DNA from 3 places in the Geodermatophilus maliterrae genome. Region 1 is predicted to be linked to each of the others. Evidence: predicted binding sites of a transcription regulator. Region 1 holds the regulator's gene; each other region holds the start of a gene.

Region 1 (9,977 bases):
TCGGGCAAGGCGGCCGAGATCCGCGACATCGTGGCCGCCAGCGGTGCGGACACGGTGATCTGCGACGGCGAGCTGACCCCCGGCCAGCTCAACGCGCTGGAGAAGATCCTCAAGGTCAAGGTGGTCGACCGGACCGCCCTGATCCTCGACATCTTCGCCCAGCACGCCACCAGCCGGGAGGGCAAGGCCCAGGTCGAGCTGGCCCAGATGCAGTACATGCTGCCGCGGCTGCGCGGCTGGGGTGAGTCGCTGTCCCGGCAGGCCGGTGGCCGCGTCGCCGGCGGTGGCGGCATCGGTACGCGCGGTCCCGGTGAGACCAAGATCGAGACCGACCGGCGCCGCATCCGGTCGCGGGTGAGCAAGCTGCGCCGCGAGATCGCCGGCATGGCCACCGCCCGCGCCACCCAGCGCTCGGGCCGCGACCGCAACTCCGTCCCCGGTGTGGCGATCGCCGGGTACACCAACGCCGGTAAGTCCAGCCTGCTCAACCGGCTGACCGGCGCCGGCGTGCTGGTGGAGGACGCGCTGTTCGCCACCCTCGACCCGACGGTGCGCCGTGCCCAGTCGCCCGACGGCCGCGAGTACACGCTCACCGACACCGTCGGCTTCGTGCGGCACCTGCCGCACCAGCTGGTCGACGCGTTCCGGTCGACGCTCGAGGAGGTGGCCGGCGCCGACCTGCTGCTGCACGTCGTCGACGGCTCCGACCCCGACCCGCTCGGCCAGATCGACGCGGTGCGCGTCGTCCTCCAGGAGATCGACGCGGCGGCGGTGCCCGAGCTGATCGTCGTCAACAAGGTCGACGCCATGACCGAGGACGACGTGCTGACGCTGCGCCGCGCGCTGCCCGGTGCGGTGTGGGTCTCGGCCCGCACCGGCGAGGGCATCGAGCGGCTGCGGGAGATCGTCGCCACCCGCCTGCCGCACCCGGACGTCGAGGTCGAGGTCCTCGTCCCCTACGACCGCGGTGACCTGGTGGCCCGTGTGCACCGGGACGGTGAGGTGCTCAGCGAGCAGCACGAGGTGACCGGGACGCGGATGTCCGCCCGGGTCGACGGCGGCCTGGCCGCCACCCTGGAGCGGTTCGCCGCACCCGTCGGCTGACCGACTCCCTCCGCACCCGCCGCCCGGGTGCCCGGCTCCCCGCCGGGCACCCGGGCGGCTCGCCGTCGGCCGCTCCGAGGTCACGGGCCGGTCACGGGCCGGTACCGTGACCGCGTGACCAGCGGCGTGGCGCGACGCCCGGCCGGCGCGCCGTCCGGCGACGGGCCGGGTGAGCACGCGACCGCGTCCGGGCGCGTCACGGCCGGCCGGCCGCAGTGGTGGCTGCTGCTGGGTGCCCTCGTCGTGGCCGTCGCCGTCACGGCCGACCTGCTCACCCGCGGCTACCTCGAGCGGGTGGACCTGCAGGTCTCCGAGGTGGTCAGCGGCTGGGACCTGCGGGACTCACCGGCCTACCGGCCGGTCTGGGTGGTCACCCAGATCGGGGGCCGCGGCACCATCCTGGCCGTGCTGGCCGTCCTGGTCGGCTGGCTGTGCGTGCGGCAGCGGACGCTGCTCCCGCTCGTGCGTGTCCTCGCCGCGTTGGTGCTGCTGACGGTCGTCGTCTACGCCGTCAAGTTCGGCACCGGGCGCACCGCGCCGGCCTACCCCGGGTCGTTCTTCCACCGAGACGGGGCCTCCTACCCCTCCGGGCACGTGGCCAACGCCGTGCTCATGTGGGGTGTGGCCCGGTGGCAGGCGGTCGAGTACCGGCTCCGGCCGTGGCTGCAGCGCACGCTGTGGTGGCTCAGCGTCGTGGGGCCGGTGGCCACCGGCGTGGCCATGGTGTCGCTGGACTTCCACTGGGTCACCGACGCGGTGGTCGGCGCGGCCGTGGGCCTGCTCCTGCTGGGCGTGGTTCACGCACTCGACGCATCCGTGCTGTCACGCTGGGCGAGTGCCCGAGCCGGCCGTCCACCCGCGCAGCCCTGACGCGGGCCGCCGGCCCGTCCCCGGCCGCCGGGGTCCCCGCCCGATCCGTGCGGCCGCGCTCGCCGGCCCGGTGCTCGCCCTGACGCTGGGAGCCGCGCCGCCCGCCGGCGCCGAGGAGCCGGCCACCCCGTCGACCCGCTGTCAGGTGGGCGACCCGCGGCTGGCGGAGCTCTCCGGCCTGGTCGACGTCGGCGACCGCATGCTGGCGATGGTCGACGGCGGCGATCAGGTGACCGTGTACGTGCTGGACGGCACCTGCCAGGTCGTCGACGTTGTCACCGCCCCGCTGGACCCCTACGACCCCGAGGACCTCGCCGTCGGCGCCGACGGCACCGTCTGGCTGGCCGACACCGGGGACAACAACGCCACCCGGGCGACCGTCGCGCTCCTCGCCCTGCGCCCCGACGGGACGACGGCGCTGTACCGGATGACCTACCCCGACGGCCCGCACGACGCCGAGGCGCTGCTGCTGGCCCCCGACGGCACGCCGTACGTGGTGACCAAGGAGGTGCTCGGTGCCAGCCACGTCTACCGGCCGGCGACGGCGCTGGTCGACGGCGGGACGGTCGGACTGGCCGACGTCGGCACGGTGACCTTCACGCTGACCGGTACGCCCGGGGGCCCGGTGGGGCGCGCGGGCCAGCTGCTGGTGACCGGCGGGGCGGTCGCCCGCGACGGCAGCCGGATCGCGCTGCGGACCTACACCGACGCCTACGTGTGGCCGCTGGCCGGCGCCGACGTCCCCGGCGCGCTGGCCGGCGAGCCGGTGCGCGTCGCGCTGCCGGGCGCGCCGCAGGGCGAGGCGGTCAGCTTCACCGCGGACGGCAGTGCCCTGCTCGTCGCCGGCGAGGGCGTCCCCGGCGACGTCACGCTGGTCCCCGTCCCCGCCGCCACGGCGCCGTCGTCGACGGCGCCTCCCGCCGACCCGTCCCTGCCGGGGTTGCTCTCCGACGGGAGCGGCGGTGTCCCGCCCGTCACCGCCGGGCTGGTCGCCGCTGCCGTGGCGACGGCGCTGGTCTGGATCGGTGGGCGGCTGCTCCGGCGGCGCCCCGCGGCCGGCGACGCGCCCGGGCCGCCCCGGAACGGCTGACGGCCGCCCCGCGAGCGCGGGACGGCCGTCGGGCCGGAGCAGCGGTCAGACGCGGCGCAGCACCGTCACGACGCGGCCGAGGACGGTCGCCTCGTCGCCCGGGATCGGCTCGTAGGCGGGGTTGTGCGGCAGCAGCCACACGTGCCCGTCGCGACGCTTGTAGGTCTTCACCGTGGCCTCGCCGTCGAGCATCGCGGCGACGATCTCGCCGTTCTCCGCGGTGGGCTGCTGGCGCACGACCACCCAGTCGCCGTCGCAGATGGCCGCGTCGACCATCGAGTCGCCGGCGACGCGCAGCATGAACAGCGTGCCCTCGCCGACCAGCTCGCGGGGGAGCGGGAAGACGTCCTCGACCGCCTGCTCGGCGAGCACCGGGCCACCGGCGGCGATCCGGCCGACCAGCGGCACGTAGGTGGGTGCGCCGGCGTCGGCCGTGGCAGCCGGAGCCGCGGGTGCGCCGGTCTCGGCGGGCGTCTCGCCGGGGAGCCGGACGTCGAGCGCCCGGGGGCGGTTGGGGTCGCGCCGCAGCCAGCCCTTCTTCTGCAGCACCGAGAGCTGGTGGGCGACCGACGACGCCGAGGACAGGCCGACGGCCTCGCCGATCTCGCGCACCGAGGGCGGGTAGCCACGGCGCTCGATCGAGTCGCGGATGACCTTGAGCACCCTGCGCTGCCGCTGGGTCAGGCCGTCGCCGGCCTCCGTGCGGTCGGGGAAGGTCCGCACCGCGCCGGCCTGGTCGGCCGCGTCCGGGGTCTCCGTCGCCGCGCCGGCCTTCGCGCCGCGCCGGGTCGCCGTCCCACCGGTGCGCGTGCGCTGGCCGGTCCCGCTCGTGCCCGCCACGTCTCCTCCTCGCCGACTGTGCCGCCACAGCCCTCGTGTCCTGCCCTCCGCCCGCGGTGCCCCGGTCCGGCTGCCGATCCCGTGCGGGACCCGCGGCGGGCCGTGACCCCCACGACGCCCGGGGGCGACGGCGGACGGGTGCTGAACGGACGGTAGCGCCTCGGCGCCGGTACTTCAAACGTGTGTTCGAAACCGCGTGACGTGTCGGGTCGCCCCTATCGGGAGCGTGCGGTAGGAATCGTACGGGCGTTCGATCGAACACCTGTTCGACCGGGTGGGCTCGACGAGGAGGAGTGGTCATGGGGAGCGTGCGGCAGGACGTGCTGCAGTTCGACGCGACGGTCCGGGTCCCGTGGCGGCCGTTGCTCGGATCGGGGGCCGGTGGGGGTGCGGCGGCTCCCGGTCGCTCGGCCTGGCCGGCGGTGCGGGCCGCCCTGCCGGGCTCCGGACCGCGGGTCACCGGGCACCTGCGGCCCGTCCCCGACCGGCCGGCCGTCCCCGGGGGGCGCACCGGCGGGGCCGGTCCGGCCGTCGAGGCGCCGCCCACCCGCCGCGACCCGGCCCGCCCGAGTGGGCGGCCGCTCCGCTCCAGGACCGCCACCGGCCCGGTCCGGGGCGGGTGCGCGCCGTCGCCGGCCCCTGCGCGGCTGACCCGTCGGGGGCGGCGCCTCCTCGCCGCGCTCACCCTGGGCGGGGCCGTCGCCCTGGGCTCGTGGATCTCGCCCCTGCTGCCCGGCGGCGACGGCGGGCTGCGGCTGGCGGGGGAGAGCAGCGTCGTGGTCGAGCCGGGCGACACGGTGTGGTCGATCGCAGGCGAGCTCGCCGGGGACGGGCAGGACGTGCGGGTCGTGGTCGACGCCATCGAGGAGCTCAACGACCTCGAGGACTCGGCGGTCGTGCCCGGCCAGGTCCTCCAGCTGCCGTGAGCGCCGCGCCGACCCCGGGTGTCGCGTCGACCGTGGGCGCCGCGTCGACCCTCGTGGAGGCACGCGGCGTGCGCGCGGTGCCCCGGCCCCGTCCCGGCAGACTTGGACGAGGCTGCCGCGTCCGGTTCGTCAACCCTCCGCGCGAGGTCGCTCACGGATGGGAGCCGGTCCGGCACCTACGGTCGAGGGCGTGTCAGCAGCCGTGAACAGCCGGGCCGCAGTCGCCTTCCGCTCGCCGCAGGACGTCGAGGTCTGCCTGGACGGCACGTGGGCGCCCGGCGCCATGCTGGGCTGGCGGCACGACGAGACCGGTGGTTGCCAGGCGCAGGTCCGGTGGCAGGACGGAGCCGAGGGGGAGTCCACCTGGGTCGACCTCGCGGCCGTGCGGCTGCCCGAGCGGCACCTCGCCCTCGCCTCCGCCGAGGCGCCGGCCGTCGTGGCGTCGGCCGTCGTGGCGGCGGCCGGCGCCGGCGGTGGCGGGCAGGGTCCGGCGTCCCGACCCGACGCGACCGTGGTCATGACCGCGGTGGCGTCGGCCCGCCGCGCGTTCCGCGCCGTCCGCCGGCACGGCGCCGACGGCACCGCCGAGCAGCCCGCCGTGGGGTCCGCCGGCGCCGGGCGGCACCGCGCGCCCGCGGACGCCGGCCGCCACCGCGCCCTCACCGCCGAGATGCCCGCGATCGCCCTCGGCGCGCCCGCCCACGTCTCCGCCGCTGCTGCTCCCGGCGGCGCTGCCGGTGAGCCGGACCTGCTGACCCGCCCGATCCGTCTCGACGACCTCGCGTCGCACCCGCGTGGCGGCCGTCCCGCCGTCCGCCCCACCGTCTGAGTGGTCCCGGGGACTCCTACGGAGTCCGCCCGTCGGTGACCCTGTCGGCGTCCGTCCGGCGTCCGCCCGGCCGTCCCTTACCCCTGCCCCGGCCCTCTCCGCGCGTCGACACGCGCGGCGTCCCGGCGTGTCGTGTGACGGGTGGGAAGCGTGCTCGCACCTGGTCACCGGTGGGTCACGACCGCATCTCGGCGGAAGAGACACGCCCGCATCCGGCTTGCAGATGTAGTGGGGCCCGGCCTAGGGTTCCCCTACATCTAGTAGTTGCACCGCTGGGAGTTCTCCACAGGTCCGTCCTCAGGACTTCCCCCGGGCATCCACCGGATGTCCCCAACGGGGTCCACAGACGGACCCCCGGGGCGATCAGCGGCCGCCGGCACCGGCCGCCCGGGACCGGTCACCGGTCACGGGCGACCAACCGGTCGCGGAGGGGAGGTGAACCGCAGTGCGCTGCCCGTTCTGCCACAACCCCGACAGCCGGGTGATCGACTCGCGCGAGGCCGACGAGGGGGCCACCACCCGCCGCCGCCGCTCGTGCCCGGCCTGCGGTCGCCGCTTCACCACCGTGGAGGAGGCGGTCCTCGCCGTCGTCAAGCGCAGCGGCGTCAGCGAGCCGTTCAACCGGGCCAAGGTCGTCGCCGGCGTCCGCCGGGCCTGCCAGGGCCGGCCGGTCGACGAGGACCAGCTGCAGCAGCTCGCCCAGCAGGTGGAGGACGCCATCCGCGCCAGCGGGGCGGCCGAGGTCCCCAGTCACGAGGTGGGGCTGGCGATCCTGCGGCCGCTGCGGGAGCTCGACGAGGTGGCCTACCTCCGCTTCGCCAGTGTCTACCGGGCCTTCACCTCCCTCGAGGACTTCGAGAAGGCGATCACCGAGCTGCGGGCCCGCCACCTCGCCGGCGGCAACCCGCCGCTGCCCGGGATGCAGCTCGACCCGCCGGCGCCCCGGCGCCGCGGCGGCGGGCGCGCGCAGCCCGCGGCCGACCGCACGCCGTCCCCCTGACCGCCGTCCCCTGACCGACCCCGTCCCGACCCGCCGGCAGCGCCGCCGGCACGCAGAAACGTCAGTACCGACCGATAGAACGGTGGCGGCTCTTCCCCAGCCGCCGACCACCACACGAGGGAGAGCTCCGTGACCGAGACCGAGGACCGCTTGTCAGGCCGCACGCGTCGCGCCACCGCCAAGGCGCCGACCCGGGGGAAGGGCCTGAAGGTCAAGCGCGTCTACACCACCGCCGGGGTGCACCCCTACGACGAGGTGACCTGGGAGCGGCGCGACGTCGTCATGACCAACTGGCGTGACGGCTCGGTCAACTTCGAGCAGCGTGGCGTGGAGTTCCCCGCCGAGTGGAGCATCAACGCCACCAACATCGTCACCACCAAGTACTTCCGCGGCGCCGTCGGCACCCCGCAGCGCGAGACGAGCCTGCGCCAGCTCATCGACCGGGTGGTGCTCACCTACGGTGCGGCCGGCCGCGAGCACGGCTACTTCGCCAGCGAGGGCGACGCCGAGATCTTCGAGCACGAGCTCACCTGGATGCTGCTGCACCAGGTGTTCAGCTTCAACAGCCCCGTGTGGTTCAACGTCGGCACCAGCGCCCCGCAGCAGGTCAGCGCCTGCTTCATCCTCGCCGTCGACGACACGATGGACTCGATCCTCAACTGGTACCGCGAGGAGGGGCTGATCTTCAAGGGCGGCTCCGGTGCCGGCCTGAACCTCTCCCGCATCCGCTCGTCCAAGGAGCTGCTGTCCTCCGGCGGCACCGCCTCGGGCCCGGTCAGCTTCATGCGCGGCGCCGACGCCTCCGCCGGGACGATCAAGTCCGGTGGCGCCACCCGCCGTGCGGCCAAGATGGTCGTCCTCGACATCGACCACCCCGACATCGAGGAGTTCATCGAGACCAAGGCGCGCGAGGAGGACAAGATCCGCGCGCTGCGCGACGCCGGGTACGACATGGACCTCGGCGGGCGGGACATCACCAGCGTCCAGTACCAGAACGCCAACAACTCCGTCCGCGTCTCCGACGAGTTCATGCGCGCGGTGGAGGACGGCACCGACTTCGGCCTGCGCGGCCGCATGGACGGCTCGGTGATCGAGACCGTCGACGCCAAGGACCTGTTCCGCAAGGTCACCAAGGCCGCCTGGGAGTGCGCCGACCCCGGCATCCAGTACGACGACACGATCAACGACTGGCACACCAACCCCGAGACCGGGCGGATCAACGCGTCCAACCCGTGCTCGGAGTACATGAGCCTGGACAACAGCTCGTGCAACCTGGCGTCGCTGAACCTCATGAAGTTCCTGAAGGACGACGGGACCTTCGACGCCAAGACCTTCGTCAAGGCCGTCGAGCTCGTCATCACGGCGATGGACGTCTCGATCTGCTTCGCCGACTTCCCGACCGAGCCGATCGGTGAGACCACCCGCGCCTACCGGCAGCTGGGCATCGGCTACGCCAACCTCGGCGCGCTGCTCATGGCCACCGGCCACGCCTACGACTCGCGCGGCGGTCAGACGCTCGCCGCGGCGATCACCTCGCTGATGACCGGCACCGCCTACCGGCGCTCGGCCGAGCTCGCCGGCATCGTCGGCGCCTACGAGGGCTTCGCCCGCAACGCCGACGCCCACGCCCGGGTCATGCGCAAGCACGCCGCGGCCAACGACGCCATCCGCCCGGTCGGCGCCGACGACGCCGACGTGCTGCGGGTCGCCACCGCCCAGTGGCAGGAGTGCCTGGAGATCGGCGCCGACAACGGCTGGCGCAACGCGCAGGCCTCGGTGCTGGCCCCCACCGGGACCATCGGATTCATGATGGACTGCGACACGACCGGCATCGAGCCGGACTTCTCGCTGGTCAAGTACAAGAAGCTGGTCGGCGGCGGGTCCATGCAGATCGTCAACCAGACGGTCCCGCGGGCGCTGAAGAGCCTCGGCTACCAGGACGAGCAGGTCGAGGCGATCGTCGAGTTCATCGCCGAGCACGGCCACGTCGTCGACGCCCCGAGCCTGCGCCCGGAGCACTACGAGGTCTTCGACTGCGCGATGGGCGAGCGGGCCATCTCCCCGATGGGCCACGTCCGGATGATGGCCGCGGTGCAGCCGTTCATCTCCGGCGCCATCAGCAAGACGGTCAACATGCCGGAGACGGCGACCGTCGAGGACGTCGAGAACATCTACTTCCAGGGCTGGAAGCTCGGCCTCAAGGCGCTGGCGATCTACCGCGACAACTGCAAGGTCGGCCAGCCGCTGTCCGACGCGAAGGCGAAGAAGAAGGCCACGGACTCGGTCGAGACGCCGGCCCCGGTCACCACGACGTCGCACCCGGTCCGCCGCCGGCTGCCCAAGAAGCGGCAGAGCATGACGACGTCGTTCAGCGTCGCCGGTGCCGAGGGCTACATGACCGCTGGGATGTACGAGGACGGCAGCCTCGGCGAGGTGTTCCTCAAGCTCGGCAAGCAGGGCTCGACCCTGGCCGGTGTCATGGACGCCTTCTCGATCGGCATCTCGATCGCGCTGCAGCACGGTGTGCCGCTGGAGACCTACATCCAGAAGTTCACCAACATGCGCTTCGAGCCGGCCGGCATGACCGACGACCCGGACATCCGGATCGCCCAGTCGGTGATGGACTACATCTTCCGTCGCCTGGCGCTGGACCACCTGCCGGTCGACACCCGCGCCACCCTCGGCATCTTCACCGCCGAGGAGCGCGCGGCGCAGGTGTCGGGCTACGACACCTCCGCGTCGACGGCCGCCGTCGTCGAGGAGGAGGAGGTCGACGTCGAGGCGCTGCGCAGCTCGGTGCCGACCGAGGGCGACATCAAGGGCGTGGCCAAACCCGAGGTCGCCGACAAGCCGGTCAAGGAGGCCCACTCCTCGGCGGAGCTGTTCGAGCTGGTCACCGGGACCGCCACCGACGCGCCGCTGTGCATGACCTGCGGCACGAAGATGCGGCCGGCCGGCAGCTGCTACGTCTGCGAGGGCTGCGGCTCCACCAGCGGCTGCAGCTGAGCCGATGACGCGTCGGACGGGTCCCGGCTGACCGGGACCCGCTCGACGTGAGACGTGCCAGTGGCGGAGTGGGGGAGTCCCCCGCTCCGCCACTGGCGTTCCCGGGGTCGACCGGCCAGCCGTCCCGGTCGCCGCGGTGTCAGCTGAGCCGCTCGGTCAGCTGCACCGTGACGGTGTCGCCGGCGCCCTTGCCGATCGCCCGGCGGAGCTTGGCCGCGACCGGGAGCTTGTGGGTGCCGTCGCCGAGGGCCATGAACGAGCTGGTGAACGGCTCGCCGTCGACGGTGCCGGACACCTTGACCAGGCCCCGGG
Region 2 (9,977 bases), on a different contig from region 1:
GTGTACTCCCCCGGCGCGGCCATGTGCTCGGCCACCGCGGCCGGCCCGCCGGTCTCCCACGCCTCGTGCAGCGCCGGGAGCTCCCACGCCCCGGTCGCCCGGATCGACACCCCACGCGGGCCGGTGCGCCGCAGCACCCCGCGGACGACCAGCAGCCAGGAGTGGAACACCGTCGCGGCGTAGGGCCCCTGCACGTCCTCGAAGAAGGTCGAGTCGGTACAGCCGGTGCCGTCGTCGAGGGTCACGAAGACCACCCGGCGCCCCGACCGGATCGGCGGGGTCTGGGTGGCCACCTTGACCCCGGCGACCAGCACCTCGGCCCCGCTGCGGCTGCCGAGCAGCTCACCGGCCGGCACCGCGCCGACCGCGGCGAGGAAGGGCCGGTAGAAGTCGACGACGTGCCGGCTGGCGTCCAGCCCGAGCACCTCCAGCTCGGCCCGCACCAGCTCGGCGTCGGTGAACTCGGGCAGTCCGGACCCCGCGCTCCAGGACAGCGCCGTCCCGGCCGGGCCGCCGTCGCCGTCGGGCTCCCCGGGCAGCTGCACGCCGAGCAGGTCGAGGCTGAGCTGCCCGACCGAGCCGGCCCTGGCCCCGCTGCGGCTCCACCGGTCGAGCTCGCTGATCTGCAGCAGCAGGTCGCGGCGGGTCACCGACCCGCGGGCGCGGGTGGGCCGGCCGGCCTCGCGGTCGCGCACCCCGAAGCCGTACAGGGAGTCGAAGCCGCCGGCCAGCACCAGCCGCTCGACCACCGGGCGGGACACCGACGCCCGCGTCCAGAAGTCGGTGAGCGACCGGTACGGCTGCCCGACGACGATCCGCTCGACCTCCTCCTCGGAGATGCCCTTGACGTCGGCGAGGGCGAGCCGGATCCCGTAGGCCGACGGGTCGCGCATCGCCGGCGGCATCCACTCCGGTGGGCGCCAGTCCTCCCGCCGGTCGGACCCGGCCAGCCGCTCCACCCGGTAGACGCCGGCCGAGGCGTTGACGTCCAGCCCCAGCACCCGGACGCCGAAGTTGCGGGCGTCGTCGAGGATCAGCCGCTTCGGGTACATGCCCGGGTCGTGGGTGAGCACCCCGGCGAGGAAGGCGGCGGGGTGGTGGGTCTTCAGCCACGCCGACTGGTAGGTGGGCAGCGCGAACGCCGCCGCGTGGGCCTTGCAGAAGCCGAACGAGCCGAAGGCGACCAGCACCTCCCACACCTGCTCGACCACCTCGACCGGGTAGCGCGACAGCGCCACGGGCATGAACCAGGCCCGCACCTCCGGGTGCAGCTCCTTGTCACCCAGCGCGCGGCGCGCCTCGTCGGCCTGGGCGAGGTCGCAGCCGGTCATCTGCGCCACGATCTGCAGCACCTGCTCGTGGAAGACCACGACACCGGCGGTCTCCCGCAGGTACGGCGCGAGGTCGGGGTGCGGGTAGACCGGCTCCCGCCAGCCGTTCCGGGCCAGGAGGAACGGCGTCACCATGTCGCTCTTCACCGGGCCGGGCCGGAACAGCGAGATGTCGATGACGATGTCCTCGAACGTCTCGGGCCCGAACTTGCCGACCAGCTCGCGCTGTCCCGGCGACTCGATCTGGAACATGCCGAGGGTCCGGGTGCTGCGGATCAGCTCGAAGGTCGTCGGGTCGTCGCGCGGGATCGCGTCGATGTCGACGGTCTCGCCGTCGACCCGGGCCACCTCGTCGAGGGCGTGGGCGATCGCCGACTGCATCCGGATGCCCAGCAGGTCGAGCTTGAGCAGCCCGAGCTCCTCGACGTCGTCCTTGTCGAACTGGCTCATCGGGTAGCCGAGGTAGCTGCTCTCCACCGGCGTGCGGTCGAGCAGCGTCGCGTCGGAGAGCAGCACGCCGCACGGGTGCAGCGCGATGTGCCGGGGCAGGCCGTCGAGCCGGGCGACGAGGTCGAAGAGCAGGTCGAGGTCGCCGGTGCCGCCGCCGCGGCGCGAGCCGAGCCGGCTGGCCCGCAGCTCCGGCAGGTCGCGCAGCGCGGCGTGCACCTGGTTGGCCCGGATGTGCGGGAAGGCCTTGGCGACGGCGTCGACCTCGGCCGGCGGCAACCCGAGCGCGGCGCCGACGTCGCGGATGGCGTGCCGGACCCGGTAGGTGTCCATCATCGAGATGCAGCTGACCCGGTGGGCGCCGAAGCGGTCGATGACCGCGTCGTAGACCTCCATCCGCCGGGCGGACTCCACGTCGATGTCGACGTCGGGCAGCTGGTGGCGCAGCGGGGAGAGGAACCGCTCCATCAGCAGGCCGTAGCGGATCGGGTCGACGTCGGAGATGCCCAGCAGGTACGTCACCAGGCTGCCCGCGCCCGACCCCCGGGCCGCCGCGCGGACCCGCAGGCTCCTGATGAGGTCGACCACGTCGGCGACGGTGAGGAAGTAGGACGGGTAGCCGAGGGAGTCGATGACGGCCAGCTCGTCGTCCAGCCGCCGGGTGACCCCGCCGGTGGCCGCCATCCCCCGCCGGCCCAGCCCCGCCTCGCAGCGGTCGCGCAGCACCTGGGACGGGCTCATCCCCCGCTCGCCGGGCGCGGTGACGACGTCGAGCTCGGGATAGCGGACGGACCCCACGCCGAGGTCGCCGGCGACGTCGACGGCGCACTGCTCGGCCAGCCGGGCGGTGCGCTCGAGCAGCTGCAGCGCCGCGTCGCGGTCCGGGCCGGCGAGGTCCCCGGCGACCTCGGCCATCTCCTTGCCCGACTTCAGGTACCCCTCCGCGGTGCGCCGGTCGACGTGCCGGGAGTCGAGGGCGACCAGCCGCCGGGAGGCGTCGAGGACGTCGGCGGTCGGGGCGTCGAGGGCGTCGACGTACCGGACGGCGTTGGTGAGCACCACCGGCACGCCCTCCTCGGCGGCGAAGCGCATCAGCCGCTGCGCGCGGGAGCGGTCGCCCCGGCCGCGGTGGTGCACCAGCTCGACCACCAGCGAGCCGGGACCGAACACCGAGCGCCAGGCGGCCAGCCGGGCGGAGGCGACGTCGGCCCGCCCGGCGGCCAGCGCCCGGCCCACCGGCGAGTCCGGCCCCAGCACCGCGACCAGGCCCGGAGCGTGCTCGGCGGCCATCGCCAGCGAGGCCACCGGCTCCCCGCGGGTGCCGCGCAGGTGCGTGGCGCTGGTCAACCGGCACAGCGACCGCCAGCCGGCGCCGTCGCGGGCGAGGAAGGTGACCCGCGGCAGCCGCTGGTCGACGCTCGCCCCACCGCGCACCGGGCTGCGCCGGGCAGGGGTCGCCCGTCCCGCGGCGCCCCGCCCACCCGCGCCCCGCCCCTCCGCGCCCCGCCCATCCGCGCCCCGCCCACCCGCGCCCTGGCGTGCGGCCCTGCGCGCGGACAGCTCGTCGTCGTCGCCCAGCACCTGTGCCCGGGCGGGCGGCACGGCGGTGTCCACCGCAGGGGCGACCGCGAGGTCGACCCCGAACAGCGGTCGCAGCCCCGCCGACCGGCAGGCGAGCGCGAACTTCACCGCGCCGTAGAGGCCGTCACGGTCGGTCAGCGCCAGCGCCGTCATGCCGTGCTCGGCGGCGCGCGCCACCAGGTCGGCAGGGTGGTTGGCCCCGTACCGCAGGGAGTACCCGGAGGCGACGTGCAGGTGGACGAAGGGGTCGCCGGTCACCGCCCGCGGACGGGACGGTGGGCGGTGCCGCCGACCACCCGCGGACGCGGAGCCGGCTCGGGCGTGCGGCCGAGCAGGTCGTCGACCACGGTGAGGAAGGCGCCGACGTCGCGGACCAGGTCGTCGGCCTCGCGCTCGGTCACCGCGCGGGACAGCCCGGCCTCGGCCGCGGCGCGCTTGGCGGCACCGGCGGCGAAGAAGGTGGCCCACTCTCCCAGCTCCGGGGCGACCTGCTCGAGCAGCACCCAGGCGCTGCGCGGCCGGCGGCGGCCGCTCTCCGGCCGGGTGCGGGCGGCGAGCACCGCAGCGGCGGCGCGCAGCGCGCCGAGGTGGGCGGTGGCGTAGCGCTCGCGTGCGTCGGTGGCGCGGGCGGCCTCGCCCAGCGCCCGGGTGGCCTGGTCGAGCAGCTGGGCCGCGGCCGCCGGCAGCGGCGGCGGGAGGGGCAGCTGGTCGGCCATGGCGTGCGCGGCGCCCATCAGTCGTGCACCCGCACGAGCGACCACCGGTTGTCGGCGGCGTCCCAGCACAGGTCGTAGACCCCGGCGAAGCTCATCCGCGAGCGCCCGGCCCGCACCGCCTCGACCCGGAAGACCTCACGGGGCGCGACGAGGTCGGCCGAGGCACCACCGGGCAGGTCGGCCGGCCGCTGCCACCAGGGCGCGGTCTCCACCCACGAGTCGAGCAGCTCGCCGACGACGTACCGCCACTGCCCGCGCCAGAACTGCGCCGGGCCGAGCGGCCCCCGCTCGACCCGCACCTCCTCGCCGACCCGCTCGCCGACCTCACCCAGCACCCGGCTCATGCCCGACTCCCCACCCCGTGCTCCTGACCGGCCGGCCTCCGCCCGGGCGGGGAAGGTCCCGGGAGCGGTGGCCAGCCGTTCGAACGCCTGTTCGAACGAGTCGAGTACACCCGACCCCGCCCGTCGCGTCAAGCGGGACCCGCCCGGGAGGAGGACCGTCCCGGTCCCTCCCCCTCCGTGCGCGCCGGACGGTACGGCGAGGCACCGACAGCGGTGGCAGGATCGACCCCATGAGCCGCCCCACCCACCCCCGGGTGGCCGCGTTCGCCGACCTCCTCGCCGAGGCCGGCGCCGGCGGGCGGGTCCACGAGCTCCCGTCGGGCGCACACACCGCCGCCGAGGCCGCCGCCGCGCTCGGCGTCCCGGTCGGGGCGATCGCCAACAGTCTGGTGTTCGACGTCGGCGGCTCACCGCTGCTGGTGCTCACCAGCGGCGCCCACCGGGTCGACGTCAGGAGGGTCGCCACGCTGCTGGGCGTCCCCCGCGTCGACCGCGCCTCGGCCGACTTCGTCCGCGCACACACCGGCCAGCCCATCGGCGGGGTGGCCCCCCTCGGCCACCCCGCGCCCATCGGCACGCTGGTCGACGTCGAGCTGGCCCGCCACGAGCGCGTCTGGGCCGCGGCTGGGCACCCGTCCGCGGTCTTCCCCACCAGCTACGACGAGCTGCTGCGGCTGACCGCCGGCACCGCCGCCGAGGTCGGCGACGGGCCGACGCAGGCCGCGCGGACCACGACCGTGAGCACCACGACCACCCCGGACCCCGCGGTGGTGGTTCGGTGAGCGAGGAGAGAACCGTGACCGGCACGACACCCGCGACGCGGGTGACCGAGCTCCCCGTCGGGTGGTTGCGCGACCACATGCACGAGGCGCTGTCCATCTACGGGGAGGCGATGGGCTACGACGCCTCGGTGGTGGCCGGTCGCTACGGCTACGCCGTCCAGCACACCGAGCGCCCGGGGTTCCGGGCCGTCGGCGCGTTCGCCGCCACCCCCGACGGCGAGCAGCTGGTCGGGTTCGGCTACGGCTACCTCATCGCCCCCGGCCAGTGGTGGCACGACCAGGTGCGCGCCGCGCTCGACCGGCGCACCGCCAAGCGCTGGCTGCCCGGCGCGTTCGAGGTGTGCGAGCTGCACGTCCACCCCCAGGCGCAGAGCCGCGGCCTGGGCCGCCGGCTGCTGCACGCGCTGGTCGAGGGCGTCCCCGCGCCGGCGGCGCTGCTGTCCACGCCCGACGCGGACACCAAGGCCTTCCGGCTGTACCACGCCGACGGGTTCGTCGACCTCGCCCGCGGCCACCACTTCCCCGGCGACGCCCGCCCCTTCGCCATCCTCGGCGCCCGGCTCCCGCTGCGCGCGAGCGCGTCCTGACCGGCGTGCCGGAGCCCGACCGCAGCGTCGACGCCGTCGTCGTCGGCGCGGGTCACAACGGGCTGGTCGCCGCCTGCTACCTCGCCCGCGCGGGCCTGGCCGTCGAGGTGGTCGAGCGCGACGAGGTGCTCGGCGGCGCGGTGTCGACCGTCGAGCGCTGGCCCGGCGTCCGCGTCGACCGCGGCTCCAGCGCCCACGTCATCGTCCGGCACAGCGGCGTCGTCGAGGAGCTCGACCTCGCAGCAGCCGGGCTGCGCTACCTCGACTGCGACCCGTGGGGGTTCGCCCCCGCGCCGGCCCCCGGCGACCCCGGCCCGGACGGCCGCCCGCTGGTCTTCTCCGTCGACCTCGACGCCACCTGCGCGTCGATCGCCGCCGCCTGCGGCGAGGACGACGCCGCCGCCTACCGCCGCTTCGTCGGCGTGTGGGGCCCGCGCAGCCGCGCCGTCGTCGACTCCTTCGGCCGCCGGCCCACCCCCCTGGGCCTGGCCCGCGCCTTCTGGCCGCTCGGAGCGCCCACCGGGGACAGCCCGCGCACACCCGGCGGCGACCTGGCCGTCGACTTCCTCGGCTCCGGCGACGCGCTGCTCGACCGCTGGTTCAGCAGCGAGCGGCTCAAGGCGGCGCTGGCCTGGTTCGGCGCGCAGTCGGGCCCGCCGATGTCCGAGCCCGGCACCGCGGCGATGGTCGCCTGGGTGGCGCTGCTGCACGACGTCCCCCCGGGCCACCCGGTGGGCGGCTCCGGCGGGCTGACCCAGGCGCTGCGCGCCCGGCTGGAGGCCGACGGCGGCCGGGTGACCCTCGGCGACGGCGCCGCGCGGCTGCTGGTCGACGACGGCCGGGTGACCGGCGTCGAGACGACGTCGGGACGGCGGGTGCACGCCCCGGTCGTCGTCGCCGCCTGCCACGTGCTGGCCACCCGCGACCTCGCCGGCGACCACGCCCCGGCGGCGCTCGCCGACGCCGCACCCCCGGTCGGCAACGGCTTCGGGCTGGTGCTGCGCGCGCTCACCGACGCGCTGCCCGCCTACCCCGGCGTCGACCCCGCCGTCTCCGCGCAGGGGCTGCAGCTGCTGTGCACCGACCGGGCGCAGCTGGCCGCCGCGCACGGCGACTGGCTGGCCGGCCGGCTGCCGCGCGAGCCGGTGCCGCTGGCGATGTGCTTCTCCGCGAGCGACGACACCCTCGCCCCGCCCGGGCAGCACGTGGTCACCGTGTGGGGGCAGTGGTACCCCTACGACCTCGCCGACGGCGGCGACTGGGACGCCCTCGCCGAGGCGGAGGCGCAGCGGCTGGTCGCGGCGGTCGACCGGTTCGCGCCCGGCTTCGCCGACTCGGTGCAGCAGCTCCACGTGCAGACGCCGCTGCTGCTGGAACGGGAGCTGTCGCTGCTGCGTGGCAACGTCATGCACGTGGAGATGGGCCTGGCCAGCATGTTCGCCTTCCGGCCGACGCCGGCGCTGTCGGGCTACCGCGTGCCCGGCCTCGACGGGCTCTACCTGGCCGGCGCCTCCACCCACCCCGGCGGCGGGGTGTCGGGCAACTCCGGCCGGACGGCGGCGCGCGTGGTGCTGGCCGACCGCGGGCGGCTCCCCCGCGCCCGGGCCCGCGTGCAGAGCGCGGTCGGCCGGCTGGTGCGCACGGCCCGCGCACGATGAGCGCCGCGACGGCGCACCTCCGGCGGGCCGGCGCGCCGGCGTGGGCGCGGCTCCCGCTCGTGCTGGCCGTGCTGCTCGTCCTCGCCGCGATCGCCTACCCCCTCACCGACGGCTCCGCCCGCGACGCGGTGTCCTGGACGATCGTGCTGGTGGGCTCGGCGGTCTCGGTGACCTCCGCGGCGGCCGCGCACGGCGCCCGCACCGCTGCCGCGGTCCTGGGGCTGGTGGTCGTCGCCGCGGTGGCCTTCGAGGCGGTGGGGACGGCCACGGGGTTCCCCTACGGCCCCTACGCCTACAGCGACGCGCTCGGCCCCACGCTGCTCCGCGTCCCGTTCCTCGTGCCGCTGGCCTGGCTGATGATGGCCTGGCCGAGCCGGGTCCTGGCGGTGGTGCTCACCCGCCGGGTCCGGCCCGGCCGGCAGCGGGCCGCGCGGGTCGTCGTGGCCGCCGCGGTGTTCGCCGCCTGGGACGTCGTCCTCGACCCGCAGCTGGTGCAGGCCGGCTACTGGACCTGGGCGCGGCCGCAGCCGGGCCTGCCGGGCATCGACACCGTGCCGCTGACCAACCTCGGCGGCTGGCTGCTGGCCGGCCTGGTGCTCATGACACTGCTCGACCTCGTCGTCGCCCGCACCGCGCTGCCCGGCGGCCCCCGCGCCGGCTCCGGGGCCGCCGTGGCCGCCCCGCTGCTGGTGATCGCCTGGATGGTGCTCGGCGGCGCGCTGGCCCACGCGCTGTGGCTGGACCTGCCCGGCTCGGCGGCCTGGGGCGCGGCGCTGTCGGTGCCGGTGCTGGCCACCCTGGCCGTGCAGGCCCGCCGTCCGTGAGCGGTCCGGCGCTGCGGGTCCTCGCCGGGCTGGCGGTCGCCGGCGCCGCGCACGCCTCGGTCAACGCCCGCCTGCTGCGCCGTCCCCCGGCCGACCCGCCGGAGGTGACCCGGCCGGTCACCGTCGTCGTCCCGGTGCGCGACGAGGAGGCGCAGGTCGGCGGCTGCCTGGCCGCGGTCCTGGCCTCGCGCGGCGTGCCGCTCCTGCAGGTGGTCGTCGTCGACGACGGCTCCACCGACGGCACCGCCGACGTCGTCCGGTCGGTCGCCGACCCGCGGGTGCGGCTGGTGACCGCCCCTCCCCCGCCGGCGGGCTGGCTGGGCAAGCCACACGCCTGCTGGGTGGGCGCGCAGACGATGACCGAGGACGGCGTCCTGCTCTTCGTCGACGCCGACGTCCGCCTGACCCCCGACGCGGTGGCCGCCGCGGTGTGGCTGCTCGACGCGCACGGCCTCGACCTGGTCTCGCCGTGGCCGCGGCCGGTGGCCGGCACCCTGGCCGAGCGCCTGGTGCAGCCGCTGTCGCCGTGGCTGTGGATGACGACGCTGCCGCTGCGGGCCGCCGAGCGCTCGCCGCGGCCGTCCCTGACCGCGGCCAACGGCCAGTTCCTCGCGCTGACCCGCCGCGGGTACCTGCGCGCCCGCGGGCACGCGGCGGTGCGCGACGAGGTGGTCGAGGACGTCGCGCTGGCCCGCGCGGTGAAGCGGGCGGGCGGCCGCGCGGTCCCCGCTGCCGGCGCCGCGCTGGCCGAGTGCCGGATGTACGACGGGTGGGCGGCGATGCGGGAGGGCTACGGCAAGTCCCTGTGGGCCTCGGTCGGCGGCTCCCCGGCCGCCGGCCTGGCCGCGGCCGCGGTGCTGACCGCCGTCGGGGTGCTGCCGGCCCTGGCCGCGCTGCGCGGCTCCCGGGCCGGGCTGGCCGGGTACCTGGCCGGGGTGGCCGGGCGGGCGGTGAGCGCGGCGGCGACCGGCGGGCGGGTGTGGCCCGACGCGCTGGCCCACCCGGTGTCGCTGCTGGCCCTCGACGTGCTGCTGGCCGGGTCGGTGGCCGGGCACCGGCGGGGCACGCTCACCTGGCGCGGCCGACCCGTCGGCGGGTGACCGGCGCCCGGGCGGGCGAGGATGGGGTGTGACCTCGCCCGACTCGCCCGCCCGCACGACCTTCGACCCCGCGGCGATGGCCCCGCGCGACTTCTACCGGGTGGTCAACTCCGTCGTCGTCCCGCGGCCGATCGCGTGGGTGTGCAGCCACTCGGCCGAGGGGGTGCACAACCTGGCGCCGCACTCCTTCTACACGGTGGCCTGCGTGAAGCCGCCGATCGTGCAGTTCACCTCGGTGGGCCGGAAGGACTCGCTGAACAACGTCGAGGCCACCGGCGACTTCACCGTCAGCCTCGTCCCGGAGGCGCTGTTCGAGCAGGCCAACGCCACCGGCACCGACTTCCCGCCCGACCAGAGCGAGGCCGAGCACGCCGGTGTGCGGCTCGAGCCCAGCGAGCGCGTCGCCGCGATGCGGGTGGCGCAGTCGCCGGTGAGCATCGAGTGCACGCTGCACTCGACGCTGCGGCTGGGCGACAGCACCGTCGTCTTCGGCCGGGTCGAGTGGATCAGCGTGTGGGAGAGCGCCGTCCGCGACGGCCGCCCGCGCATCGAGGAACTCCGGCCGCTGGCCCGCCTCGGCGGCAACGAGTGGTCGACCATCGGCGAG
Region 3 (9,977 bases), on a different contig from region 1:
GCCGAGTCTAGGCGTCGAACAACGGTTCCGACGACGCCCCCGGGTCGCGCGGGACTGCTGTGACTCCGCCGAGGGGGATCCCGCCGCGCGGCACCGGCCGGCCGAGGTGCCGCCAGGCCGCCTCGGTGGCCACCCGCCCGCGCGGCGTGCGCGCCAGCAGGCCGGCCCGCACGAGGAACGGCTCGCACACCTCCTCGACCGTGTGCGACTCCTCCCCCACCGCGACCGCGAGCGTGCTCACGCCCACCGGGCCGCCGTTGAACCGGGCGACGAGCGCCTCGAGCACCGCGCGGTCGAGCCGGTCGAGACCGAGGTCGTCGACGTCGTAGAGCGCCAGCGCGGCCTGCGCGACGGCGCGGGTCACCCGGCCGTCGGCCTCGACCTCGGCGTAGTCGCGCACCCGCCGCAGCAGCCGGTTGGCGATGCGCGGCGTGCCGCGGGAGCGGCCGGCGATCTCGGCCGACCCGTCGTCGGTGAGCTCGACGCCGAGCAGTTCCGCGCTGCGGGCGAGCACCTGCTGCAGCTCGGCGGGCTCGTAGAACTCCATCTGCCCGACGAACCCGAAGCGGTCGCGCAGCGGCCCGGTGAGCAGCCCGGCCCGGGTGGTCGCGCCGACCAGGGTGAAGGGGTTGATCTCCAGCGGGATGGCGGTGGCGCCGGGCCCCTTGCCGACGACGACGTCGACGCGGAAGTCCTCCATCGCCATGTAGAGCAGTTCCTCGGCCGGCCGCGCGATGCGGTGGATCTCGTCGATGAACAGCACGTCGCCGGGGCCGAGGTTGGACAGCATCGCGGCGAGGTCGCCGGAGCGCTCGATCGCGGGACCGCTGGTGATCTTCACCGAGGTGCCGAGCTCGGAGCCGATGATCAGTGCGAGGCTGGTCTTGCCGAGCCCGGGCGGACCCGACAGCAGCACGTGGTCCGGCGGCCGGCCCCGGCGCTTGGCGCCCTCGAGGACGAGCGCGAGCTGGCGGGCCACCTTGGGCTGGCCGATGAAGTCGTGCAGCGAGTGCGGCCGCAGCGCCGACTCGACCACCCGCTCCTCGTCACCGGCCTGCGGCGAGACCCCGAACTCCTGGCCGAGGCCGGAGTCGACCTCCCCGGTCAGCGCCCGGTCGAACGGCGTGCTCACGAGCGGCCCAGCAGGTGCAGGGCCTGGCGCAGCAGCATCGCGACGTCGACCCGGCCGGTGGTGGCGAGCTGCTCGTCGGCCACCGGCGTGAGCGCGGTGACGGCGGTGTCGGCCTCCCGGGTGCTCCAGCCCAGGCCGACCAGGGCCGAGGAGAGCTGGTCACGCCAGGGCGCCACCGGCGTCAGCGGGCCGAGTCCGGCCGGCGCCGCCGCCGGGCCGTCGAGCTGGGTGTCCGACGTCGTCGTCCCCAGCCGGTCGCGCAGCTCGAGGATCAGCCGCTCGGCGCCCTTCTTGCCGATGCCGGGCACCTGCATGAGCGCCTTGACGTCGGCCATCGACACCGCGCGGCGGACCTCCCGCGGCGGGTGGATGGCCAGCACCGCCTGGGCCAGCCGCGGGCCGACGCCGTTGGCCGTCTGCAGCAGCTCGAAGAGCTGGCGCTCGTCGTCATCGGCGAAGCCGTAGAGGGTGAGGGAGTCCTCGCGGACGACGAGGCTGGTGGCCAGCCGCGCGTCCTGGCCCACCGTGAGGCGGGCGATGGTGCCGGGCGTGCACTGCACGGCCAGGCCGACCCCGCCGACCTCGACCACCGCGCCGTCGGGCGAGACCGCGGCCACCCGGCCGTTCACGCTCGCGATCACCGGGACATCCCCGTCCACCGCGGCAGCGTCGTCGAGCGCACCGGCGCGCCGATGCCACCGGCGATCGCGGCGACCCGCAGCCGGTCCTGCGCCGGGCCGCGCCACACGTGGCAGACCGCCAGCGCCAGGGCGTCGGCTGCGTCGGCCGGCTTCGGGGCGGCCGGGAGGCCCAGCACGCGGGTGACCATCAGGGTGACCTGCTCCTTGTCCGCGCGGCCGTTGCCGGAGATGGCCGCCTTGACCTCGCTCGGCGTGTGCCAGGCGACCGGCCGGTCGGCCTGCGCGGCGGCCAGCGCCGCGATCCCGGCCGCCTGCGCGGTGCCGGTGGCGGTGCCCTTGTTGTTCTGGGTGAACACCCGCTCGATGGCCACGACATCGGGCCGGTGCTCGCGTAGCAGCGCCGTCACCTGGGTGTGCAGCTCGAGCAGCCGCAGCTCCAGGTCCAGCTCGGCGGAGCTGCGGATGACCCCCACCCCGACGGCGGCCGGGCGGGCGCCGGGGCGGCCGTCGACCACGCCCCAGCCGCACCGGGTCAGCCCCGGGTCGATGCCGAGCACCCGCATGAGAAGACGCCTCCGAAAGACCGAACTGGTGTTCGACCCACGGTAGCGGCCGACGCCGACGTCCCGGTACTCAACACACCGTGGCGCCCCGCCGCGAGCTCGGAGGCGTACGGGAACGGCCCGCCTGCAGGGTCCCGCCGCGAACCTGCGAGGGGTGAGGAGGACGGGGTCCTTCAGCCGACCCGCTCCAGGACCTCGTCGGAGACGTCGTAGTTGGCGTAGACGTTCTGCACGTCGTCGCAGTCCTCGAGCGCGTCGATGAGGCGGAACACCTTCCCGGCGCCCTCCTCGTCGAGCTCGACGGTGACGCTCGGGACGAACCCGGCCTCGGCCGAGTCGTAGTCGATGCCGGCGTCCTGCAGCGCGGTGCGGACGGCGACGAGGTCGGTGGGCTCGCAGACCACCTCGAAGGTGTCGCCGAGGTCGCGGACCTCCTCGGCGCCGGCGTCGAGCACCGCCATGAGCACGGTGTCCTCGTCGACGCCGCCGGCCTGCGGGACGACGACGACGCCCTTGCGGGAGAAGAGGTAGGACACCGAGCCGGGGTCGGCCATCGACCCGCCGTTGCGGGTCATGGCGGTGCGGACCTCCATGGCCGAGCGGTTCCTGTTGTCCGTCAGGCACTCGACGAGGACGGCGACGCCGCCGGCCGCGTACCCCTCGTAGGTGATCGTCTGGTAGTCGACGCCACCGGCCTCGAGCCCGGCGCCCCGCTTGACCGCCCGGTCGATGTTGTCGTTGGGCACCGAGCTCTTCTTCGCCTTCTGGATGGCGTCGAACAGCGTGGGGTTGCCCGCCGGGTCACCGCCGCCGGTGCGGGCGGCGACCTCGATGTTCTTGATGAGCTTGGCGAAGAGCTTGCCGCGCTTGGCGTCGATCCCGGCCTTCTTGTGCTTCGTGGTCGCCCACTTGGAATGGCCGCTCACTGCTCTCCTCCGAGGTCGGGGGCGCCCGCGCCGGCGCCACTGGGGTCTGCCACCGCCCGGCCGAGCGCGACCGCGTGCCGCACGATCTCCACGAACAGCGCGTGGACCCGGGTGTCCCCGGTCAGCTCGGGGTGGAAGCTGGTGGCCACGACGTCGCCCTGGCGCACCGCGACGATCCTACCGTCGGCCGATCCGCCCACGACCCGCCCGAGGACCTGCACCCCCGGCCCGGCCTCCTCGACCCACGGCGCGCGGATGAACACCGCCGACAGCGGGCCGCCCGGCACGCCGTCCAGCGCGATCCGCGACTCGAAGGAGTCGGCCTGCCGGCCGAAGGCGTTGCGCCGCACGGTGACGTCGAGGCCGCCGACGGTCGGCTGGTCCGGTGGGGCGTCGATCAGCCGGTCGGCCAGCAGCACCAGGCCCGCGCAGGTGCCGTACGCCGGTAGCCCGCCGCGGACGGCGTCGCGCAGCGGCTCCAGCAGGCCGGTGCGGACGGCGAGCTTGGTCATGGTCGTCGACTCACCGCCCGGCAGGACCAGCCCGTCGACGGCGGCCAGCTCGTCAGGACGCCGGACGGGCACCGCCTCGGCACCGAGAGCGCTCAGCACGGCGAGGTGCTCGCGGACGTCGCCCTGCAGTGCCAGCACACCGACGACGGGCTCGCGGGACACGGGAGGAGGAGTCACGGTGCGCACCTCACGGCCCGGCCACCCGCTGCGAGCTCCAGGTGAGCAGCCGCTCCAGCGGGCCGCGGCCCAGCCGCAGCCGCCACGCCGTGGCCAGCAGCACGGCGGTGAGGGAGAAGCGCACCCACTGCCCCCAGTCGGCGGAGGACTCCGCCTCCACCACCCGGATGGCGACGATCTGCGCGGTGTAGACCGACAGCGCCAGGGCGCCCACCGAGGCCAGCGGGTACGTCAGCCGGGGCAGCAGGTCGGCGAGCACCAGGCACACCCCGATGACGGCGACCGCGAACCCGCCGGAGCCGACCACCTCGAACGGCGTGCTGCTGTGCGGCTGCGCGCCGGCGAACCACGCCGGGTCCCACTCACCGGAGGAGCCGAAGCCGGCCTCGATCCCCGCCGGCCGCTCCCCCGGCGCGAGCTCCCGGGTGCTCAGCCAGCCGCCGAGGTAGCCCAGCACCGCGGCGGCCGACCCCGCGGCGACCAGGCCCGCGCGCACCCGGGCGGCACCCAGGTCCAGCCGGCCCACGGCCAGCCCGACCAGCACGAAGGCCAGCCAGACCGCCGCCGGGTAGTAGCCGGTGACCAGCAGGAAGACGAACGCGTCGCCCTCCTCGTCGTGCTCGGTGGCGTACTGCCCCACCGCGAGGGTGAGCGGTGGGGCAGCCAGGACGACGACGCCCGCGGCGAGCAGCAGCCGCGCGGGCGGCCAGCGCAGGAACGGCAGCGCGAGGACGAAGAGCACCGCGTAGACGCCGAGGATGATCGCCACGAAGGTGCCGAGCAGCTCCAGGACGCCGCCGATGGCGAACACCCACGCGGCGCGCACCAGCACGCGGGTGCGGGCCCGGGCGAGCTCGCGCCCACCGAGGCGGTCGCGGCCGCCGGAGAGCAGCGCGATGGAGATCCCGGCCATCGTGGCGAACAGGATCGACGAGCGGCCGTCGGCCAGCGCCCGCCACGTGGCCGGGTCCCAGCCGAGGTCGCCGGTGTCGCCCAGGTGGGCGCCGAACATGCCGAGGACGGCGAGCCCGCGGGCGACGTCGAGACCGCCGATCCGCCGTCCGGGGACGCTGTCCCGTCCCGGACCGGCGGGCGCGAGGGCGCCCTCGACGTCGTCCCGCTGCGCCGTTCCGCGAGCCGGCGTCACGAGGGTCTCACCAGCCGCGGGTGGCGAACCGCTCGCTCTCCGGCAGCGTCGCCACGTTGATCCCGACCATCGACTCGCCGAGCCCGCGGGACACCTTGGTGACGACGGCGGGGTCGTCGGAGAAGGTGGTGGCCTGCACGATCGCCGCGGCGCGCCGGGCCGGGTCGCCGGACTTGAAGATGCCCGAGCCGACGAAGACGCCCTCGGCACCCAGCTGCATCATCATCGCGGCGTCGGCCGGGGTGGCGATGCCGCCGGCGGTGAACAGCACGACCGGCAGCTTCCCGGCGCGCGCCACCTCGACGACCAGGTCGTGCGGCGCCGAGATCTCCTTCGCCGCCGCGAAGAGCTCGGTCTCGTCGAGGGTGGCCAGCCGCTTGATGCCGGTGCGCAGCGCGCGCATGTGCCGGGTGGCCTCCACGACGTTGCCGGTGCCGGCCTCGCCCTTCGACCGGATCATCGCCGCACCCTCGGCGATCCGGCGCAGTGCCTCGCCCAGGTCGGTGGCGCCGCAGACGAAGGGCACGGTGAAGTCGCGCTTGGCGATGTGGTGGGCCTCGTCGGCCGGGGTGAGCACCTCGGACTCGTCGATGTAGTCCACCCCGAGGGTCTGCAGCACCTGGGCCTCGACGAAGTGGCCGATGCGGGCCTTGGCCATCACCGGGATGGACACCGCGTCGATGATCCCCTGGACCATGTCGGGGTCGCTCATGCGCGCGATGCCGCCCTGCGCGCGGATGTCGGCGGGGACCCGCTCGAGCGCCATGACGGCGACCGCGCCGGCGTCCTCGGCGATCCGCGCCTGCTCGGGCGTGACGACGTCCATGATCACGCCGCCCTTGAGCTGCTCGGCCAGGCCGCGCTTGACGCGGTCGGTGCCGGTGGCCGGCGAGGCGGACGGGACGGCGGGGACGTCGGCGTGCGAGGACACGGGCTGCTCCAGGGGTACGGCCGGGCCGGACGCGGCTCACGGCCCGCCCATCGTAGGGCGGGTCAGCGCAGGGCCGAGGTGCCGCTGGTCACGGCGTCCAGGCCGTCCTCGACGTCGAAGAAGCGCGGCAGCGGCTGGTCGGCGTGCAGCCGGAGCAGCCGGGGCAGCCGCCGCTCGCGCAGCAGGTGGGTGTCGCGGACGGCGTCGTTGTAGAAGCGGCGGGCCAGGGCGATGCGGTCCTCGACCTCGGCGAGCCCGGCCAGCAGCGCCGGCGGCACGCCGGGCAGGTCGGCCGGCAGGGCACGCAGCTCCCGGCCGAGGGCGTTCTCGGCCAGCTCGCGGTCGCCGGCCGGGAGCTCGCGGGCCTGGTAGGCGGCGGTCTTGAGGCGGGTGGTGCGGTCCTCACCCAGGACGGCGGAGTGCTCGGAGGCCAGGTCGGCGGCGAGCGCGGCACGCTGCTGCAGCCGGGTGTCGAGCACCGTCCACGCCCGGGCCATGCGTCCCTCGAGGCGACGCAGGCGGGTCAGCGTCCACGCCGTCCAGGCCAGCAGGAGGACGACGCCCGCGAGGAGCAGCATCCAGGCCTCGGGCGTCACTCGACCCACGCTAGCGGCGGACCCTCCACAGCGGGGACGGCCACGCCCCGTCATCGGTCACGGCGGCCAGCTCCTCGTCGTCGGCGGCCGTGACCCCACCGGCGCCGGGCAGGACGACGGTCTCGTAGACGGCGAGCACCCGGCGGGCCACCACCTGCCAGTCGTAGCCGGCCGCCACCTCCCGGCCGGTCGCCGCCAGGCGGGCCCGGCGGTCGGGGTCGGTGAGCAGGTCGGACAGTGCCCGGGCCAGCGCGGCGCTGTCGCCGCGGCGGACCAGCACGCCCGCCGCGCCGTCCTCGAGCACCCGGGCGAAGGCGTCGAGGTCGCTGGCCACGATCGGGGCGCCGGCGGCCATCGCCTCGATGAGGACGATCCCGAAGGACTCACCCAGCAGGTTGGGCGCGCAGTACAGGTCGACCGACCGCAGGAAGGCACCCTTCTCCCCCTCGGTGAGCTCCCCGAGCAGCGACACGTGCGGGGCGAGGTCCTCGTCGAGCAGCTCCCGGACCGCGTCGGGATCACCCCGGCCGGCGATCAGCAGCCGCGCCCCGGGGTGCTGGCGGACGACGCTGCGCATGGCCTCCAGCAGCACCGGCAGGCCCTTGCGCGGCTCGTCGTAGCGGCCGAGGAAGCCGATGGTCGGCCCGCCGACGCCGCGGGCGTGACCGGGCAGCGAGGGCCCCTCCGCGAAGGCCGCGACGTGCACGCCGTTGGGGATGATCACCGCGTCGCCGCCGAGGTGCTCGACCTGCACCCGGCGGGCGAAGTCCGACACCGCGATGCGACCGGAGATCTTCTCCAGCCACGGGCGGATGAGCGGGCCGACGGCGGCCAGCCACTTGGAGCGGATCGTGGCGGCGTGGTGGGTCGCCACGACCGGGCCGGTGGCGATCATGCAGACGACCAGGGAGACCGAGGGCGTCGCCGGCTCGTGCACGTGGACGACGTCGAAGTGGCCCTCCCGCAGCCAGCGGCGCACGCGGCTGGCGCTGACCGGCCCCAGCTGCAGGCTGGCCATCGAGCCGTTGTACGGGACGGGGACGGCGCGCCCGGCCCAGGTCGCGTGCTCCTCGGGGAGGGACTCCTCGTGCTCGGCGGGGGTGAGCACCTCGACGTGGTGGCCCAGGCCGCGCAACGTCACGGCGAGGTCGCGCACGTGGTACTGGACCCCGCCGGGGACGTCCCACTGGTAGGGGCAGACCAGGCCGATCCGCATCAGCCGCGCTCCCTCGCCGGCGGGTCCGGCGGCACGTCGGCCCAGATCCGGCCCAGCACGTGCCAGTCCTCGGGGCGGACGGCGAGGTCCTCGGTGAAGGCGTCGGCGACGCCCTGCATCCCGGCGGCGACCCGGTCGCGCAACCTCCCCGGCCCGTCGACCGGCACCTCGGGCCGGACGGCGAACTCCCAGCCGCGGTCGGTGAAGCGGCAGACGGCCGGGTGCAGCGCGGCGCCGGTCTGGGCGGCCAGCAGCGCGGGGCCGCCGGGCATCGTGGCCCGCCGCGAGAAGAGGTCCACGGGGACCCCACCGGACCCCAGGTCGCGGTCGACGAGCAGGCAGGTGAAGCCGCCGCCGGCCAGCCACTCGCGCAGCACGGCGGAGCTGGGCCGCGCTCCCCCGGTCAGCGGCAGCACCTCGATGCCGAGGGACGCGCGGTAGTCGAGGAACCGCCGGTAGAGCGACTCGGGCCGCAGCCGCTCGGCGACGGTGGTGAACGGCCCGCCCAGCCACTCGACCAGCCACACCCCGGCGGCGTCCCAGTTCCCGCTGTGCGGCAGGGCGACGACGACGCCGCGGCCGTCGGCCCGGGCCTTCTCGAAGTGCTCGACGCCGGAGCTGACGGTGTCGGCCACGATCCGCTCGCCGGGCAGCCGCGGCAGGCGGAAGGCCTCCTGCCAGTACCGGGCGTAGGAGCGCACCGCCCGGACCGTGAGGTCGGCGAGCTCGTCCTCGCTCAGCCGCCCCCCGGTGGCCACCCGCAGGTTGGCCCGCAGCTGGCGCACGCGGCGCCCGTCGCGCCCGGCCGCCCACCGTCCGCCGGCGTCGAACGCGGCGCGGGCCACCGGTTCCGGCAGCCGCTGCACGGCCTGCCAGCCCGCCGCGTAGCCGAGGTCGGTGAGCCGGTCGGCCGCGCGGGCGCGCACACCGCTCACCGCGCCGGCGTCGACGCCGCCGGCGCCGCCTCGCCGCGGGCGCCGCGGTGCACGGCGACCACCCGCTGCGCGACGGTCACCGCACCGCCGGCGACCAGCAGCCACAGGCCGACGTCGACGGCGTGGGGCAGGCCCAGGCCGGTGAGGCCGGTGCCGGTGAGCACCAGGATGAGCCGCTCGGTGCGCTCGACCAGCCCGACGTCGCAGGGGATGCCGACCCCCTCGGCGCGGGCCTTGATGTAGCTGGTCAGCACGCCGAGGACGAGGCCGAGCAGGGCGAGCAGGGCGAGCAGCCGGTTCCCGCCGCTGCCGGTGTACCACCACACCAGCGCCCCGAAGACGGCGGCGTCGACGGCCCGGTCGCAGGTGGAGTCGAGGACGGCGCCGAACGCGGAACCGCCGCCGCGGGCCCGGGCCAGGGCGCCGTCGAGCATGTCGAGGAACACGAACAGCGTCACGGTGAACGCGCCCCAGAACAGCGAGCCGTGCGCGATGAGCAGCACCGCGCCGGCCATCGCGCCGAGCGTGCCGGTGACCGTGACCATGTCCGGGGTCACCCCGGCCCGGGCCAGTTGCGCCACCACCGGCGCCCAGAAGCGGCCGACGGCGGCGCGGGCTTCCTGCCCCAGCACGTCAGTCCTCCCGTGCCGGGGACGCCGGCCAGTTCTTGGCCAGCAGCGCCCGCGTCTCGGCCAGGACCTGCGGCAGGACCCGGGTCAGCCCGAGGACCGGCATGAAGTTGGTGTCACCGCCCCAGCGCGGCACCGCGTGCTGGTGCAGGTGGTCGGCGATGCCGGCACCGGCCACCGCGCCCTGGTTCATCCCGATGTTGAAGCCGTGCGCGCCGGTCACCTGTCGCACCACCCGCATCGCCGTCTGCGTGAACGCGCCCAGCTCGGCGACCTCGGCGTCGGTGAGGTCGGTGTAGTCGGGCACGTGCCGGTACGGGACCACCATGAGGTGTCCGGCGTTGTACGGGTAGAGGTTCAGGACGGCGAAGACCGTCTCGCCCCGGGCGACGACCAGCCCCTCCTCGTCCGGCATGGACGGGATGAGGCAGAACGGGCAGTCGTGCTCACCGGTGGGCTTGCCCGAGCCGCGGATGTAGGCCATCCGGTACGGCGTCCACAGGTGCTCGAAGACGGTGGCCGGGCCGCCGTCGTCGCTGGAGACCGGGACGGAGAACCCGTCCGGGCCGGTG

Evidence for each region. Region 1 encodes LexA, which represses DNA repair genes until DNA is damaged. Its sites were predicted from a motif close to TCGAACANNTGTTCGA; they were not measured.
Region 2: the regulator LexA is predicted to act here: its motif matches at 4,499-4,514, upstream of ABQ292_RS19940 (DUF6504 family protein).
Region 3: the regulator LexA is predicted to act here: its motif matches at 2,357-2,372, upstream of ruvC (crossover junction endodeoxyribonuclease RuvC).

Annotation. Positions count from the first base shown of each region.
Region 1 covers NZ_JBFNXQ010000032.1:2,696-12,672, forward strand. The annotation lists gene hflX (GTPase HflX) at 1-1,104, shown strand, start outside; gene ABQ292_RS11810 (phosphatase PAP2 family protein) at 1,219-1,974, shown strand; gene ABQ292_RS11815 (hypothetical protein) at 1,940-3,064, shown strand; gene lexA (transcriptional repressor LexA) at 3,110-3,904, opposite strand; gene ABQ292_RS11825 (LysM peptidoglycan-binding domain-containing protein) at 4,204-4,830, shown strand; gene ABQ292_RS11830 (hypothetical protein) at 5,021-5,659, shown strand; gene nrdR (transcriptional regulator NrdR) at 6,105-6,659, shown strand; gene ABQ292_RS11840 (vitamin B12-dependent ribonucleotide reductase) at 6,789-9,665, shown strand; gene ABQ292_RS11845 (DUF1905 domain-containing protein) at 9,805-9,977, opposite strand, start outside.
Region 2 covers NZ_JBFNXQ010000080.1:7,658-17,634, forward strand. The annotation lists gene ABQ292_RS19930 (DNA polymerase III subunit alpha) at 1-3,617, opposite strand, end outside; gene ABQ292_RS19935 (SAV_6107 family HEPN domain-containing protein) at 3,614-4,093, opposite strand; gene ABQ292_RS19940 (DUF6504 family protein) at 4,093-4,419, opposite strand; gene ABQ292_RS19945 (YbaK/EbsC family protein) at 4,650-5,201, shown strand; gene ABQ292_RS19950 (GNAT family N-acetyltransferase) at 5,216-5,788, shown strand; gene ABQ292_RS19955 (phytoene desaturase family protein) at 5,794-7,446, shown strand; gene ABQ292_RS19960 (carotenoid biosynthesis protein) at 7,443-8,270, shown strand; gene ABQ292_RS19965 (glycosyltransferase family 2 protein) at 8,267-9,370, shown strand; gene ABQ292_RS19970 (flavin reductase family protein) at 9,399-9,977, shown strand, end outside.
Region 3 covers NZ_JBFNXQ010000059.1:20,011-29,987, reverse strand. The annotation lists gene ruvB (Holliday junction branch migration DNA helicase RuvB) at 8-1,132, opposite strand; gene ruvA (Holliday junction branch migration protein RuvA) at 1,129-1,773, opposite strand; gene ruvC (crossover junction endodeoxyribonuclease RuvC) at 1,770-2,336, opposite strand; gene ABQ292_RS17235 (YebC/PmpR family DNA-binding transcriptional regulator) at 2,510-3,262, opposite strand; gene pdxT (pyridoxal 5'-phosphate synthase glutaminase subunit PdxT) at 3,259-3,951, opposite strand; gene ABQ292_RS17225 (heparan-alpha-glucosaminide N-acetyltransferase domain-containing protein) at 3,962-5,098, opposite strand; gene pdxS (pyridoxal 5'-phosphate synthase lyase subunit PdxS) at 5,106-6,029, opposite strand; gene ABQ292_RS17215 (LemA family protein) at 6,092-6,625, opposite strand; gene ABQ292_RS17210 (glycosyltransferase family 4 protein) at 6,636-7,841, opposite strand; gene ABQ292_RS17205 (phosphatidylinositol mannoside acyltransferase) at 7,841-8,776, opposite strand; gene pgsA (phosphatidylinositol phosphate synthase) at 8,773-9,408, opposite strand; gene ABQ292_RS17195 (HIT family protein) at 9,410-9,977, opposite strand, start outside.